Regions from separate parts of the Halonatronomonas betaini genome, predicted to be linked through region 2. Evidence: riboswitches for the same ligand, from Rfam matches in the RefSeq annotation. Region 2 holds a riboswitch; the other holds the start of a gene.
The links. Region 2 has a riboswitch for glycine ahead of gcvT (glycine cleavage system aminomethyltransferase GcvT). Riboswitches for the same ligand answer to the same signal wherever they lie in the genome.
Positions count from the first base shown of each region.

Region 1: linked by a shared signal. The riboswitch ahead of I0Q91_RS12605 (GrdX family protein) and the one ahead of gcvT (glycine cleavage system aminomethyltransferase GcvT) in region 2 are both predicted to bind glycine.

Region 1 is NZ_JADPIE010000008.1:32,439-41,357, forward strand. It holds gene I0Q91_RS12590 (redox-sensing transcriptional repressor Rex) at 1-588, opposite strand, end outside; gene I0Q91_RS12595 (Lon protease family protein) at 759-3,173, shown strand; gene I0Q91_RS12600 (Hsp20/alpha crystallin family protein) at 3,353-3,784, shown strand; glycine riboswitch at 3,975-4,078, shown strand; glycine riboswitch at 4,082-4,157, shown strand; gene I0Q91_RS12605 (GrdX family protein) at 4,241-4,630, shown strand; gene trxB (thioredoxin-disulfide reductase) at 4,632-5,846, shown strand; gene trxA (thioredoxin TrxA) at 5,875-6,195, shown strand; gene I0Q91_RS12620 (glycine/sarcosine/betaine reductase component B subunit) at 6,224-7,507, shown strand; gene grdA (glycine/sarcosine/betaine reductase complex selenoprotein A) at 7,542-8,009, shown strand; gene grdB (glycine reductase complex selenoprotein B) at 8,043-8,919, shown strand, end outside.
Region 2 is NZ_JADPIE010000007.1:13,154-22,072, forward strand. It holds gene mnmG (tRNA uridine-5-carboxymethylaminomethyl(34) synthesis enzyme MnmG) at 1-1,599, shown strand, start outside; gene rsmG (16S rRNA (guanine(527)-N(7))-methyltransferase RsmG) at 1,601-2,359, shown strand; gene I0Q91_RS11545 (ParB/RepB/Spo0J family partition protein) at 2,421-3,272, shown strand; gene I0Q91_RS11550 (ParA family protein) at 3,273-4,034, shown strand; gene I0Q91_RS11555 (ParB/RepB/Spo0J family partition protein) at 4,027-4,992, shown strand; gene I0Q91_RS11560 (potassium channel family protein) at 5,110-5,760, shown strand; glycine riboswitch at 5,868-5,965, shown strand; gene gcvT (glycine cleavage system aminomethyltransferase GcvT) at 6,107-7,186, shown strand; gene gcvH (glycine cleavage system protein GcvH) at 7,213-7,599, shown strand; gene gcvPA (aminomethyl-transferring glycine dehydrogenase subunit GcvPA) at 7,600-8,919, shown strand, end outside.

The DNA of each region.
Region 1 (8,919 bases), on a different contig from region 2:
ATTCATATTCTGTTCTACAAGAATTATATCATCAGGTACGGAGATTGGTGTTTCAGTAAAGTCCCATATTCCTTTGATGCCTGAATTTATCAATAGGTTTGCAGCTTTTTGAGCTTCATCTGAGGGGACAGCTAGAGCAGCTACTTCAACTTGATTTTGTTTAATAAACCCTGGAGCAAACTCTATATCCATCACCTGTAAACCATTAAATTCAAGACCAATTATTGCTGGATCTTTATCAAAGAGACCGATTAATTCGTAGCCTCTTTCTTTATAGCTTTTATTATTTGCCAGGGCTCTACCTAGAAAGCCGGCTCCGATTATAATCATTTTCTTATTTGAAGAAAATCCTAATATTTTTGAAATAGTTTCATAAAGGCAATTTATATCATAACCATAGCTTTTTTTGCCAAAGCTGCCAAAGTGACTTAAGTCTCTCCTTATAAGAGAGCTTGAATAACCCATGATTTTAGATAATTTTTCTGAAGATATATATTCAGTATCATCAGACAGTAATTTTTTCAGTTGTACGTAATAATGGGGTAATCTTTGAATAATCTTATCTGGTATATCTTTAGTATCAGGCATAAAAAGTTATCCCCCTTTTTTAAGTAGAGTAATTAAGTAATTATTGTTCTAATTATCACAATTTGTTGAAAAATTTTTTCTTCACGTTAATATTATAACTTATTATTTTATTATAATCAAGTTTAATATTGTATGAAGTTTTTGATAATTATTTTAAAGGAGGGTCTTTAATGACCAGATTATCGGCTGAAGAGTTAAGATGTTTATGTCTATCAGAAGAGTTGGACTTTAAAACAACTGACGATTTGGATAAGTATGAAGAAGATATAATTGGGCAGAGAAGAGCAGTTGAGGCTGTTGACTTTGGTTGTACAATTGATCGTGAAGGCTATAATATATTTATGGCTGGAATTCCTGGAACTGGTAAGAAAACCTATGCAAGAAAAATTGCAAACAAAAAAGCAGATAAACTTGAAACACCTGATGATTTAATCTATATATTTAATTTTTCTAATTCAGAAAATCCTAAAGCCCTCACTATTCCTGCTGGTAGAGGAAAACATCTTAGAGATGAGATGGAGAGAATGGTGGAAGAGCTAAAAGAAGAAATTCCTAATCAGTTTGAAGGGGAAGAGTTTGAAGAAAAAAGAAATGAGATTATGGCTGAATATCAGCGTAAGTCGAATAAAATGATGGAAGATTTTGATCAGGAGATCCGTGAAGAAGGATTTATGTTACAGAATACTAAGCAGGGTCCTGTTCCTGTGCCTTTAGATGAAAATGGAGAACCACTTGAACAGGATGATTATCAGAAATATGATGAAGAAAAGAGACAGGAAATTCGCAATAAAAGTCAGGATATTAAGAAGCGTCTTGAAAAATTATTACGGAAGATTCGTGAAATGAAAGAAGAAGCCCAGGAAGAGATGGATGATTTAAAATCAAAGATGGGCCTTGCTGTAGTTCAGCCTATTATAGATCAGCTAAAGCATCGGTTTTCAGATTGTGGTGAGGAAATTATAGAATATTTCAATGATGTTCAGGAAGATATTCTGGAAAATTTAGATCAATTTATTGATGATCAAAAAGAAAATCAATTACCTTTTCCAGTTCAATTTCAGGGTGATGATAATTTTTTAACTAGATACAAAGTTAATCTATTAGTAGATAATTCAAAGACTGAAGGTGGACCTGTAATTCATGAAACTAATCCGACCTATTATAATTTATTTGGTAAAATAGAAGGTAAAAGCCAGATGGGTACTATAACTACTGATTTTACAATGATTAAAGCAGGTGCAATTCATAAGGCTAATGGAGGTTATTTGGTACTACAGGCAAGAGATGTTCTTACTAATCCTTTTTCCTGGGAAACTTTAAAAAGGGCATTAATTAATCAGGAGTTAAAAGTAGAAAATATTGGTGAGCAATATAGAACTTTCCCTATAAGTTCTTTAAAACCAGAGGCATTTGATATTGATGTTAAAGTGATATTAATTGGCAATCCCTATATTTATAGATTGCTTTATCATTATGATGAAGAATTTAAAAAACTGTTTAAAATAAAGGCTCATTTTGATGTTGAAATGGAAAGAAATCATGAAAACATGACCAAATTTGCCAGGTTTATAGCTTCAGTTAGTGATAGGGAAGGCTTAAAACATTTTACTGCTGATGCAGTTTCTAAAATAATAGAATATAGTAGTAGATTAACTGGAGATACTAAAAAGATGTCTACCAGGTTTAATAAAATCATGGAGCTTCTTTATGAATCCAATACCTGGGCAGAGTTAGAAGAAAATGAATTTGTTGAAGCAGATAATATATTAAGGGCAATTGATAAAAAAGAAGACAGATCCAATCTCACAGAGGAAAAAATTCAAGAGATGATCGAAAGAGATCATCTAATGATAGATGTTACTGGTGAAGAGACAGGTCAGATAAATGGATTATCAGTATATCAAAATGGAGAGTATTCATTTGGCAGACCGAGCAGGATTACCTGTCAGACATATTTAGGCCAGGAGGGTGTAGTAAATATTGAACGTGAAGCTAAAATGAGCGGCAAGATCCATGATAAAGGGGTATTAATTCTTTCTGGATATCTTGGTGGGAAGTATGCCCAGGAAAAGCCACTATCATTATCAGCTTCAATAGCTTTTGAACAGTCATATTCTGGTGTTGACGGAGATAGTGCTTCCTGTGCTGAGCTTTTAACTATTATTTCATCAGTTACTGGACTTCCTTTAAGGCAGGACCTAGCCATCACAGGCTCAATGAACCAGCGTGGAAAGGTTCAGCCAATTGGAGGAGTTAATTATAAAATAGAGGGCTTTTATCAGGTCTGTGAATCCAGAGATTTAACTGGAGAGCAAGGCGTTGTAATTCCAGAACAGAATAAAGAGAACTTAATGTTGAAAGATAAAATTGTTGATAGTGTTGAATCTGGTGAGTTTAATGTTTATACAATTACTGAAATAGATGAAGCTATCGAACTGTTTTTTGACAGACCTGCAGAAGAAGTTCATGAGGCAGTTATAGAAGCATTAGATGAGATGGCAGAAAATCTTAAAGAAATGAAACCTGGTGCTCAGAAAAAAGAAGATGAAGATATTGAAGAAGATAAAGAGGAACCTCGTCATTAATCGAGATTAATTGAGTAATTAGCAGCTAATCAATTCTAATATAAAATTAGCGTATATTTTTAGATTTTTAAATCTCTGACCATGCTTGACCATTAGTTATAATTTCAATATAATAGTAATTGAAATAAAGATCAGTGATGGTCAAAAATAATAAAAATTATATCTGGAGGTGGTTTTGAATGTTTGATTTAGTACCTTTTAGAAGAAGAAACCGTCAGATGCAGGGTCAGGATCCAATGGAAAGCTTAATTAATAGTTTCTTTGATGATAGCTTTACAAGTATGACTGCAAACTTTAAAACAGATATTATTGAACAGGAAGATAAATATGTAATTGAAGCTGAATTGCCAGGAATGCATAAAGATGATATTGAACTAGAAATTGATAATGATCGTTTAACAATTTCAGCAAATCAGACTCATGAAGTAAAAGAAGAAGAGGAAAACTATATTCGCCGTGAAAGAAGAACTGGATCATTCCAGCGTTCATTTTATATTGACAACGTTCAGGAAGATGATATAAAAGCCAGTTATGATAATGGCATCTTAAAAATTTATCTTCCTAAAAAAGAGCCAACAAAGCCAAAGCGGAGAGAAATTGAAATTGAATAAATATAAGGAAATAATAAGCCGGCCAATTATATGGCCGGCTTATTATCGTTATTTTGATAAGAATATATTATAAAAAATATAATCAAATTTAATCGCAAAAGTACTTGACATCACAATATTACTCAGGTATACTTAAAATAGAAATAAATTGTGAAAATATTCGTTTTAAAATTAAATAGTTTCAATATGGTTGAAAGAAGTGGGAGAGAGCTTTTTCAAGCCACCGAAGGGGTAAATTTATAATCTGACCAGGTTATAGATGAAACTCTCAGGTAAAAGGACTACTTCTGGACATATCTCTGGAGAAGCAATATTGTACCGAAGGAGCACCCTGTAATGAAATGCAGGTAATCTCTCAGGTTTAAAGACAGAGCGGTAATGGTTAATTCTCATTACTGTTCTGTCTTTTTCGTTTATTATCAGTTTAAAGTGATATTTAGAAATGGGGTTATAGGGATGGCTCAGAACAATGAAAAAGTTTTAATAATAATAACAAATAATCCTTTGGTTAAATCAGAGAGTATTTTAACAGAACATACAACATTGTTTTTCTCTGATCTCAATAAAGTCTTAACTAAAGCCAGGGATTTAATCCATCAGGGCTATAAGTTGATTACTCATCCTCTAGCTGGCAGTGTAAAACCATGGGCCAATCCATACAGAACAATAGTTCTGGAAGAAGGAAATCAATTAAATATGAGATCTCTGGAGATAATGGAAGGATCTTTGCAGAAATATAAGCAATTTGAAAATGACCTTGAAAAAGACTTCTCTGAAAAAACAAATGAAGCTGTCAGGCAAGATTACCAACTTATTGACTATGATCTTATTAAGGAGCTGATTTAAAATGTCAGAAGTATATGATTTACTTATTATTGGAGGAGGTCCAGCAGGATTATCAAGTGCTATTTATGGATCCCGCTCCAAACTGAAAACACTGGTTTTAGAATCTAAAAGTAAAATGGGCGGTCAGGTAGCAGACTATCATGAGATGGAAAACTATCCAGGAGTCGTTGATACCACTGCTCCGGAGTTAGTTGAAAGCTTTGAAGAACATGCCAGGAAATTTGGTACTGAATTTGCCAAAGGTGAAGTCAAAGAACTTGAGTTAGATGGGTTTATCAAGACCGTTAAGACAAAAAAGGGTGAAGAGTACAAAGCTAAAAGTATTGTTTTAGCAACAGGAGCAGAGCCAAGAAAGCTAGGCTGTGAAGGAGAGGCTGAATTTAAAGGTAAAGGAGTCTCTTATTGTGCAACCTGTGATGCCGACTTTTTCCATGATCTTCATGTTGTTGTTGTCGGTAATGGTAACTCAGCAATAGAGGAAGCGATTTACCTGACAAAGTTTGCTGCTAAAGTTACAATTATTGTTATCCATGAAGAGGGCAAAATGGATGCAGAAAAACTCTTCCAGGAAAGAGCCTATGCCAATGACAAGATTGAATTTGTCTGGAACTCGACTTTACAGGAAGTTAAAGGTGAGGGTATTGTAGAGACAGCAGTTCTTAAAAATGTCAAGACAGGCGAGACAACTGAGATGGACTGTGATGGTATCTTTATCTTCATCGGTCGGGTGCCAAGTACTGACTTTTTAGAAGATACAGATGTTGAGCTGACAGAAGGTGGCTATATTAAGGCAGATGAAGATATGAAGACAACAGTACCTGGTGTTTATGCAGCAGGAGATGTTAGAGACAAGGTTGTCCGACAGGTTGTAACAGCAGCAGGAGATGGAGCAACAGCAGCAGTTATGGCCCAGAGTTATTTAGAAGCTGAAGAACACTGGAGAGACAATGTCTTAAAGACAGATAAGCAGGTAGTTGTAGCTTTCTGGAATCCAACCCAGGATGAGAGTTTAAATACCCTGCAGGATATTGAAGAGTTAGGTGTTGAAGCTGATGAAACCAAGAAGCTTGTCAAGATAGATACCTATAGAAATAGATTGATAACTAAGCGTTATAATATTACAAAGGTGCCGACAGTATTGATAATAGAGTCTGGTGAAGAGGTCGAGAGAGTAGAGAATCCGACTGAGGAGGAACTAGCTAGACTTTTAAAATAAACTTATTATAACCAGGGAGGTGAAAGAAATGCTAGAGCTTAATAAAGAAAATTTTGATAGTGAAGTTTTAGAGAGTGATGGTATAGTTGTTGTAGATTTCTGGAGTGAGAGCTGTGACCCATGTAAGGAATTAATGCCTGAGGTAGAAAAGCTGGCTGAAGAGTATGGCGATAAAGCCAAGTTTGCCAAGTTAAATATTAAAGGCAACCGTCGTTTAGCCATGAAGCAGCAGGTAATGGGTCTTCCATCAATAGTCTTTTATGTTGATGGAGAGAAGACAGAGCATTTAAGCGGTGATGATTTAGAGCCAGCTGATATTGAAGCAACTCTAAATGAGTTATTAGGATAATTGTCAAAATTTGAAGGGAGGTGACTTTATGCAACTGGAATTAGGAAAAATTCATATTAAAGATGTTGAGTTTGGTGAAGAAAATAAAGTTGAAAATGGCCTTTTAACAATTGATAAAGAGGCACTGTTGCATAAAATAAAAGATGATCATCGGATCGAAAGCATTGATCTGGAAATAGTCAGACCTGGTGATAATGTTAGGATTATGCCAGTTAAAGATGTTATCGAGCCAAGGTGTAAAATTGAAGGTGGCGATGTATTTCCAGGATTTGTTGGGTCTGAGGATCTTGTAGGTTCAGGAAAGACTATTGCTTTATCAGGGGTTTCTGTAGTCACAACTGGAGAGGTAGTAGGCTTCCAGGAAGGTATTATTGATATGTCAGGTCCTGGAGCAGATTATACACCATTTTCAAAACTTATAAATATTGTGATTACATGTGAAGTAAAAGATGATATTAAATCTCATATCCATGAAGAAGTTCTCCGTTTAATTGGTTTAACAGCAGCTAAATATATCGGAGAAGCAGGCAAGACCTGTGATCCAGATGAAGTCAAAACCTATACCCACAGTCCATTGCTAGAAGCCTGTGAATTAGGTGGGGATCTTCCAAAAGTCGGGTATGTCTATATGTTACAGACTCAGGGGCTGCTCCATGATACCTATGTATACGGAGTAGACGCCAAAGAAATATTACCGACTATTATTTCGCCGACTGAAGTTATGGATGGAGCAATTGTTAGTGGTAATTGTGTATCAGCCTGTGATAAGAATGCAACTTACTTCCATCAAAATAACCCGATAATTGAAGAACTTTTTGCTAGAGATGGTAAAGATCTTAACTTTGTAGCCACAATTATTACTAATGAAAATGTAACCCTGGCTGATAAGGAAAGGTCATCAAGTTATACAGCCCGTCTGGCAGAAAAGATCGGTTTAGATGCAGCAATTGTATCCCAGGAAGGTTTTGGAAATCCTGATGCCGACCTGATTATGAACTGCAAGAAGCTTGAGGATAAAGGGATTAAAACTGTTCTAACTACCGATGAATATGCCGGTAGAGATGGAGCCTCTCAATCCCTGGCAGATTCAACACCAGAGGCAGATGCTGTTGTAACAGCTGGAAATGCTAATGAGGTTATTGAACTGCCGCCAATGGAAAGAGTTATCGGCCATGAAAGATTTGCTAATAAAATTGCCGGTGGCTTCGAAGGAAGTCTGGCTGAAGATGGCAGTATAACTGTTGAAATTCAGGCTATTACAGGATCAACAAATGAATTAGGTTTTAACAAATTAACAGCAAGAGGATATTAAATTAAGATAAAAATATTACGGAGGTGCTAAACTCATGTTAGAGAATAAAAAAGTAGCAATTCTCGGAGACCGGGACGGAGTACCTGGACCGGCTATCGAAGAATGCATAAAGACTACTGAAGCAGAAGTAGTCTTTACAACAACAGAGTGTTTTGTCTGAACAAGCGCAGGAGCCATGGACCTGGAAAACCAGCAAAGAATTAAGGATTTAGCCGATGAGCACGGTGCAGAAAATCTAGTAGTTATCTTAGGTGGAGCCGAAGCAGAAGCTTCCGGACTTGCCTGTGAAACTGTTAGTAACGGCGATCCAACCTTTGCAGGTCCACTGGCAGGAGTCCAGTTAGGACTCGCAGCTTATCATATTATGGAACCTGAAATCAAGAATGAAGTCGATGAAGATGTCTATGAAGAGCAGATCAGCATGATGGAAATGGTTCTTGAAGTAGACGAGATTATCGAAGAAGTTAAAGAATATAGAGAAAAATTCAGTAAATTTGTATAAAAAACTAGGATATTTAAGAAAGGGGGGTGCAGCTTGAAAAAGCTAAAAGTAGTCCACTATTTAAATCAGTTCTTTGGACAGATCGGTGGTGAGGAGAAAGCCGATATTGCACCGCGATTAGAAGAAGGTCCAATTGGACCAGGTAATGCAATCAATGGCGGTATCAGCGATCACGGTGAAATCACCCATACCATTATCTGTGGAGATAGTTATTTCAATGAAAATAAAGATGATGCTTCAACTCAGATAGAAGATTATTTAAAAGAAATCAATCCTGATTTATTAATTGCAGGTCCAGCCTTTAATGCTGGCCGTTATGGAATGGCTTGCGGATCAGTTGCAGAAATTGCTGCTGGCCTTGAAATTCCAGTTATATCAGGAATGTATCCTGAGAACCCTGGCTATGAGATGTTCCGTCAGTATGGATACTTTGTTGAAACAAGCAATTCAGCAGCTGGCATGAGAAAAGCAGTTCCAGCAATGATAGATCTTATCAAGAAATATGTTGAGACAGAAGGTGATCTCGGTAGCCCGGAGGAAGCAGGGTATATGCCCCGGGGTATTAGAAAGAACGTCTTTGTTGAAGAGAGAGGCGCTAAAAGAGCAGTTGATATGCTTATTAAAAAGATCAATGATCAGGATTTTGAAACAGAATATCCAATGCCATCATTTGATCGGGTAAGCCCGGCTGCCCCATTAAGAAATATGAAAGATGCCAGAATTGCTCTGGTAACTTCTGGAGGAATTGTACCTAAAGGTAATCCAGATCATATTGAGTCCTCAAGTGCATCTAAATTTGGCCGTTATAAGCTCTCTGAATTAGAAGACTTAACTTCCCAGAGCCATGAGACAGCTCATGGAGGCTATGATCCGGTTTTTGCTAATGAAGATGCAGATTGTGTTCTTCCTG
Region 2 (8,919 bases):
AAAGTTAAATATCATCAAAGAATGAAGAGTGTCCTTGAAAATCAGGAAAATTTAGATTTAAAACAGGCAATTGTTGAAGATCTTGAAGTAGAATCAGGTGAAGTCAAAGGAGTTATAACAAAGACAGGTATATTATATAAAGGTAAAAAAGTCATTTTGACGACAGGGACATTTTTAAAGGGAAGAATTATAATTGGGGAAGCTAAATTTAATTCAGGCCCTAACCAGCAATATCCTGCTAATAAATTATCAAATGCCCTTAAAAAATTAGGTTTTAATCTCTTAAGATTTAAAACAGGTACACCTCCAAGGGTTAATGGGAGGTCAATAGATTTTTCTAGTTTGGAAGAACAATCAGGTGAGGAAGGTTTAAGTTTCTCATTTCTTTCAGATTCTTTAAAAGGTGAGCAGGATTCCTGCTGGCTAACTTATTCAAATGAAGAAACTCATGAAATCATAAGAGAGAACGAAGATAGAACACCTTTATTCTCAGGAGAAATAGACGGTGTTGGCCCTAGGTATTGTCCTTCGATCGAAGATAAGGTAATAAGATTTCCTGATAAAGAGAGGCATCAATTCTTTTTAGAGCCAGAAGGCAGAGGAACTAAAGAATTTTATATTTCAGGTTTTTCAACAAGTCTTCCATTAGATGTTCAGATTGATATGGTTAGAACTTTAAAAGGAATGGAAAATGTTGAAATTATGAGACCTGGATACGCAATTGAATATGATTGTGTAGCAAGTGGGCAGTTTGATCTTACTCTGGAAACAAGGCTTGTTGATGGTCTTTATACGGCAGGTCAGTTAAATGGAACATCAGGTTATGAAGAAGCTGCTGGACAGGGTTTAATTGCAGCTATAAATGCTGTTCGTTCTCTTCAGAATAAAGAACCAATAATTCTTAAAAGATCCGAATCCTATATAGGTGTTTTAATTGATGAATTAGTTACAAAAGAACCAAGAGAGCCTTATAGGATGATGACTTCAAGAGCAGAACATCGTCTGTTATTACGCCAGGATAATGCAGATCAAAGATTAACTCCATTAGGAAGAGAAATTGGACTTGTAGATGATAAGCGCTGGGAACATTATCAAAATAAGATTGAACAGATAAATGAACTAAGAGAATACTTAAAAAACAACAGAATTACTCCTACTAAAGAAGTTAGAGATATTCTTGAAGAACTAAGTAGTGGTAATTTAAGTAAGCCAGCAAGTTTAGAAAAAATTCTTAGAAGACCAGCAATAGAATACAAAGATTTAAGCCGGCTTGTTGATGATCTTCCTGAGTATCCGGCTGAAATTACAGAGCAAATTGAGATTTCTGTTAAATATGAAGGGTATATTGAAAGACAATTAAAACAGGTTAAACAATTTGATAAATTAGAGAATAAACTTCTTCCAGAAGATATAAATTATCAAGAGTTAGATAATTTGCGTCAGGAAGCTAGAGAAAAATTAAATAAAGTAAAGCCTAGATCTGTTGGCCAGGCATCAAGGATAGCCGGTGTGTCTCCAGCTGATATTCAAGTTTTAATGATTTATTTAGAAAAAAACAGAAAAAATAAACAAAAAGTCAATAATGAAGGTGAAAAATAAGATGTTTAATGAACAGAATCAGGATAAATTAAAATTTAAAATAACTAAAGGATTAAACCAGTTAGGTTTACCGGATAATCAGGAAGTTATCGAAAGATTATATGAATACTTAGTTCTTCTTTATGAAGAAAATCAAAAATATAATTTAATTGGGCCAGCAGAGCCAGAAGAAATTATAACTAAGCATTTTTATGATTCAATGGCTCCGCTCAAGAATATAGAACTTTTAAATCATAATAAGGGCCTTGATCTAGGTACTGGAGCAGGTTTGCCTGGAGTAGTTTGGAAATTGATTTATCCTGAAATATCATTTTATTTTTTAGATTCCAGAAAAAAAAGAATTAACTTTTTAAAAATGGTAAAAAACAAAATCAAAATAGATAAATTTTACCCTGTAAAAGAAAGGGCCGAAAGACTTGGGCAGCAACAGGACTGGAGAGAACAGTTTTCTTTTGTATCTGCAAGGGCTGTTGCAAGTATGGATATTTTGATTGAATATGTTCTGCCATTAATTGAAATAGGTGGTTATGCTTATTTATTTAAAGGTCCAGATTATAAGGATGAAATTTCTGATATGAATGGAATAGTAAGCTTTTTAGGTGGCGGGATGATAAATATTATTAATATTAAAGTTCCAGATTTAGAAAGGGAAAGATATCTTATTAAAATCAAAAAAATTAAGAATACACCTGAAAAATATCCTCGAAGAGTAGGTAAACCAAAAAAATATCCATTAAAAAAAGAGGATATATCGATCTAAATCCAGAAATAAGTAATTAAATACACTTTGTTTACAGTTTTAAATTTGGAGGTAGCATTTAATGCGTATTCCTTTTTTTAATAATGAAGATCAAAAACCAAATAATGAGCAGATAGTAAATGTTAATGTTGAGAATATTACTCCTAATCCATATCAGCCTCGCCAGAGTTTTTCTGAAGATAAATTGCAAGAATTAGCTGATTCTATTGCCAGTTATGGAGTGATTCAACCATTAACTGTAAGGAAAATTGATGAAGATAAACAATATCAGTTAATTGCCGGTGAAAGAAGATTAAGAGCAGTTAAATTACTTGGTAAAACTGAAGTACCAGTAATCATAAAGAATCTTGAAAATAGAGAAATGGCTGAGATTGCTCTTATAGAAAACTTGCAAAGAAAAGATCTTAATTTCATTGAAGAAGCTGAAGCATATAATAAATTGATTGAAGAGTTTAATCTTACCCAGACTGAACTGGCAACAAGGATAGGGAAAGCTCAATCAACTATAGCTAATAAATTAAGGCTACTTAATCTTCCAGGGTCAATCTTACATGTGATTCAACAGGGTGGACTTAATGAGAGACAGGCTCGAGCTTTATTAAAGCTTGATAAAAAAGATGATATGCTAGATATAGTTGAAGAAGCAGTTAGAAAAGATTTAAATGTTAGAGAAACTGAAGAACTTGTAAATAAAGTAAAAGATAGTTCAAAAGAAGAGCTTAAAGAAGCAGAGTCAGGCAAAATAACAGGGGCTTTTGCAGATATTAGATTATATTTGAACACAATTGAAAAGACAATCAATCAACTTGATGAGGCTGGAGCTAATTTTAAAGTTGAACGCTTAGAATCAGAAGATGCTGTTGAATTTCATATTAGAATTAAAAGGGAACAAGCAGGGCAGGAGAGTGATTAAATGGCTAAAAAATTGGCTATTGTAAATCAAAAAGGCGGAGTAGGGAAAAGTACTACTGCAATTAACTTAGGAGCAGCATTGGCAGAAAAAGGTTTAAAAGTTTTGATAGTAGACATAGATCCTCAAGGAAATGCTAGTAGTGGACTGGGTATTGATAAAACCGATGTTGAATATTCAATCTACGATTTATTGCTTGAAGGCATTGATTTTTCTGAGGCAATAATTTCTGTTACTGACTCGAAACTGGATATAATCCCTGCAAATATTGATTTAGCTGGTGCAGAAATTGAACTAGTGTCACAAATATCCAGGGAAAGTAGACTTGATAATGCTTTAAAAGAGGATTCAGATATATACGATTATATCTTGATTGATTGTCCTCCATCTTTAGGTTTGTTGACATTAAATGCTCTAACTGCAGCTGATGGCGTAATTGTACCTATTCAATGTGAGTATTATGCTTTAGAGGGACTTGGTCAGTTACTGGAAACAATTAAATTAGTTCAAAATAATTTAAATAGTAACTTAGAGCTTGAGGGAGTATTACTTACTATGTATGATAGTAGAACTAATCTTTCTGATCAGGTAGCAGATGAAGTAAAAAAACATTTTTCTAATGAAATATATGAAACAGTAATACCTAGAAATGTTAGGCTTAGTGAAGCACCAAGTTTTGGTCAGTCTATTATTTCTTATGATAACAGATCTTCAGGCGCTAAAGCATATCGAGAACTGGCCCGGGAGGTATTAGAGGATGACTAAAAAGAGAAGGTTAGGCAGAGGACTTGATGCATTAATTAGTGATGATAGCAAAAAAGATGCAGCTGGTTTCAAAAATATTGAACTTGACAAAATTGAGGCTAACCCGTATCAGCCGCGAGAAGAATTTAATCAAACTGAATTAGCTGAGCTTGCTGAATCTATTAAAGTAAATGGTGTTATTCAACCGATCATCCTAACTCCTAATGAAGAAGGTTACTATCTTGTAGCGGGTGAGAGAAGATGGCGTGCTGCAAAGCTAGCTGGTTTAGAAGAAATCCCTTCTATTATTCAGGAAATGGCTCCAGAGAAGATGATGGAACTAGCTTTAATTGAAAATATTCACCGAGAAGACTTAAATCCCCTTGAAGAGTCCAGGGCTTATCAAAAACTTTTAGATGAATTTGATTTAACACAGGCTGAATTAGCTGAAAGATTGGGAAAGAGTCGTTCAACAATAACTAATTCTCTTAGATTATTAAAAGTAGCTAAAGAGGTTCAAGCAAAATTATTGGAGGGAAGTTTGTCATCCGGGCAGGCCAGAGCATTAGCTGGACTTTCATCGGAAAAAGATCAGAAAGAGGCTATGGATAAAGTCTTAACAGAAGATATGAATGTAAGACAGACTGAAGGTTTAGTTGCTGAAATAAAGTCAGAAAAACAAAATAAAAAAGATAATGATACTTCTGATGAAAATGGCGATATTTTGGATGAACTTGATTTAATTGACGAAATACATGACAGGGCCAATAAAAAACCTAAAGAAAAAGATTTGAATTCAGAAATAGATACTGAAGCTAAAAAAAATATTTATAATAGAGAATTAAAATCTCTAGCTAAAAGACTAACTGAGATCACAGGTCTGGATACTAAAGCTAGTAGAGTTAACGGCCAGAATCGATTAGTTATTTATTCAAAAGATCTTAAAGAGCTAGAAAGACTGATAGATAATTTAACTTAAGTTGATGTTTCACGTGGAACAATCAATTTTAATCTATTCAAATGATAGAAATTAGGCTATAAATATTATTATAATGTTTCACGTGAAACATTATAATATAGATATAGAGGTGTGAAAATGAAAGTAATAATAGTTGGCGGAGGCAAAATAGGGAGATATTTAACGAATGAATTTAAGGACAAATACGAAATTGTTCTTATTGAACAGGACAGGAATAAGTGTGATAGAATTAGAGAAAAATATGGTATTAAAATAATCTGCGGTGATGGTTCAAAACCAGAAATTTTAGAAGAGGCAGGTATAGAAGATGCTGATGTTGTTCTTCCTGTTACTGAAGATGATCAAGATAATCTAGTTATCTGTCAGTTAGCAGAAAGGCAATATGATGTAAAGCGGACATTTACCAGAGTCAATACACCAGGCAATGAGAGATTATTTGATTGGTTAGGTGTTAATGTAGCTATTAGTAGTTCATCAATACTAACAGGATTAGTAAATCAAGAAGTTGCGATGCAGGACTTAAAAGGAATTTTGACTAAAAACCATGATAATCTTGAAATGCTTAGAATTACAGTGAAAAATGGAGCTAAAGCTATTAATAAAAAACTCAAAAATTTAGACTTGCCGATTGAAGTAGTCTTAGTTTCGATTTTAAGAGGAGATAAACCAATCGTTCCTAGAGGTAATACAACTGTCTGCGCTGGTGATATGATAGTTGTTTTAGCTAGAGAAGATTTTAAAGATGATATCTATGAAATTTTTACTTAATTAGCTTGAAAATAAAATTATAAAAAAATATTTAAAAATAAGCAGGAATTTTAACTTTTATTACGAATATAAATAATAAGCAACATAAATTAAATACAAGTATCCGGAAGAATTTCAGGAGAGAGCTTTGTTATTACAGAGCGCCGAAGGGGCAAGGTCTTTAAAAGAGATTGAAACTCTCAGGCATAAGAATCCTGATTGGACGGAGCTCTGGACATTGTACTGGACAGGGGAGGCTGGAATTTTTCTGGCCTCCCCTTTAGTTGTATAATTTTGCACAATTATAAAGATTAAATTATGTTGCTAGTATAGTTTGAATTATTAAAATATTTGTTTATATTAGGAGGTGGATTATTTGAAGAAAACAGCATTGAATCAACTGCATCATAATCTTGGAGCTAAGATGATTGATTTTGGAGGCTGGGAAATGCCAGTTCAGTATACGGGAATAATAGAAGAACACCAGGCAGTAAGGAATAATTGTGGTCTTTTTGATGTATCTCATATGGGAGAAATTGAAATTACTGGACCTGGAGCAACCTCTTATGTCAATAAATTAGTTACAAACCAGATTGATGTTGAAGTTGGAAGAGTTATTTATACTCCAATGTGTTATGAGGATGGCGGTATTATTGATGATCTACTTGTATATAGAATCAAGCCAGATCATTATATGTTAGTTGTTAATGCTTCAAATAAAGACAAAGATTTTGAATGGATTTCAAAGAATGCACCAGATGATGTTAATGCCAGGGATTTAACAGATCAGTTTGGCTTGCTAGCTTTACAGGGTCCAAAATCAGAAGAAGTACTAAGTTCACTTGTCAATTTTGATTTAAGCGAGTTAAAGCCCTTTAGGTTATTGAATGAGAAAGTTAATGGCCATGAAATGATTATTTCTAGAACAGGTTATACTGGTGAAGATGGGTTTGAACTTTATCTAAACCCTGATCTTGCAGAAACAATCTGGAATTCTATCATGGAAGCAGGAGAAGATTATGGTATAATGCCTGCAGGTCTAGGGTGTAGAAACACTTTAAGATTGGAAGCTGCTCTATGTCTTTATGGTAATGATATTGATGAAGAGATAAATCCATTAGAAGCCGGGTTGAATTGGACAGTTAAATTTGATAAAGATGATTTTTATGGCAAATCAGCTTTGCTTGAAATTAGTGATGCAGGAGTTGACAGAAAACTCATTGGATTTATATTAAAGGATAGAGGCATTGCTCGTCATGGTTATGACATTGAAGTAAATGACAAGAAAGCAGGCTTTGTTACAAGTGGCAGCTTTTCTCCAACACTTGATGAAAATATTGGAATGGGATATTTACAAAACCAATATGCAGAAGTAGGTAGAGAGATTAGTATTTTGATAAGGAATAGAGAAGTTAAAGCTAAAGTTGTAGAACTACCATTTATATAAATCAAAAATATTTAGGAGGCTAAATCATGAGTATACCAGAAGGATTTTATTATTCAGAAGATCATGAGTGGGTAAAAGTTGAAGATGGAGTAGGTACTATTGGGATTACAGACTTTGCTCAGGATGAATTAGGAGACATTGTTTTTGTAGAATTACCACAGGTTGGCGATGAATTTGATCAGGAGGATAATTTCGGTGTTATTGAATCAGTAAAAGCGGTTTCTGACCTTTATATGCCAGTTAGTGGAGAAGTAGTAGAGATAAACGAAGATTTGTTAGATCAACCAGAATTAGTTAATGATGAGCCCTATGAAGGTGGTTGGATTATAAAAGTATCATTAAGTGATGAGGCTGAATTAGATGAATTAATGAATTCAGATGAATATTCTAGCTTTCTAGAGGAGGAAGCCTAAATGAAATATATTTCTAACACACCTGAAGAACAGAAAAAAATGCTCTCTGATATAGGTGTGGAGGAAATTACTGATCTTTTTTCAGCTATTCCTGATAATATAAAACTCGATAAACCACTAGAACTACCTGATCCTATATCAGAGTTAGAAATGATGAATTTAGTTAATGAACGGGCTTCTCGAAATACTGATTTAACTGAAGCAGATAGTTATTTAGGAGCAGGGTCCTATGATCACTATATACCTTCGATTATAGATCATATGGTTCTAAGATCAGAATTCTATACAGCATATACACCCTATCAGGCTGAATTAAGTCAGGGAACCCTCCAGGCTATTTATGAGTATCAGAGTATGATTGCTGAATTGACAGGCATGGGAATTGCTAATGCTTCTTTATTGGATGGAGGTTCAGCATTAGGAGAAGCCATTTTAATGGCTTTAAGGCATACAAGATTAAACAAAGTAATAATGCCTAAATCTATTCACCCTTCATATAGAGAAGTTGGAAGAACTTATGGTGGTCCCCATAATGCTGACTTTCAAGAAATAGGTCTATCTGGCTCTTTAACAGACTTAGAACAACTAGAAGAAGCTCTAGATGATCAGACTGCAGCAGTTATAATTCAATATCCTAATTTTTATGGTTCTGTAGAAGATATGAAAAAGATTGCTGCAATGGTTGAAAAACAGAAAAAGACTTTACTAATAGTTGCTGCCAATCCAATTGCCCTTGGAATGTTAACCCCTCCAGGTGAATTTGGTGCAGATATAGTAATCGGTGAAGGCCAGCCACTAGGAAATGGAGTAAATTATGGAGGACCATATCTTGGCTATATGGCAATAAGAGATGATCGTCGTCTATTAAGACAAATGCCAGGCCGTTTAGTTGGCAAAACTGAAGATGTTGAAGGTCAAGAAGGTTTTGTAATGACCATGCAAACTAGAGAACAGCATATTAGAAGAGAAAAAGCAACTTCTAATATTTGTACCAATGAATCTTTAAATGCATTAATGGCAACAATATATATGGCAACTATGGGTAAGAAAGGTATAGAAGAAGTTGCCTATCAATCATTTAATAAAACCCGTTATTTAAAAGGGAGGCTGGAAGGAATATCCGGTCTAGAAGTAGTCAATGGAGATAATCATTTCCATGAAATCTGGGTTAAGACAGAAAAACCAGCTTCAGAAATATTTAGTGAGCTGTATGATAAATGCATACTGGCTGGTGTAGATCTATCTCAATTTGATGAAGAAGAGGGTTTATTAATCTGTGTAACTGAGAAGAAGACAAGAGAAGATTTAGATAAATTTGTT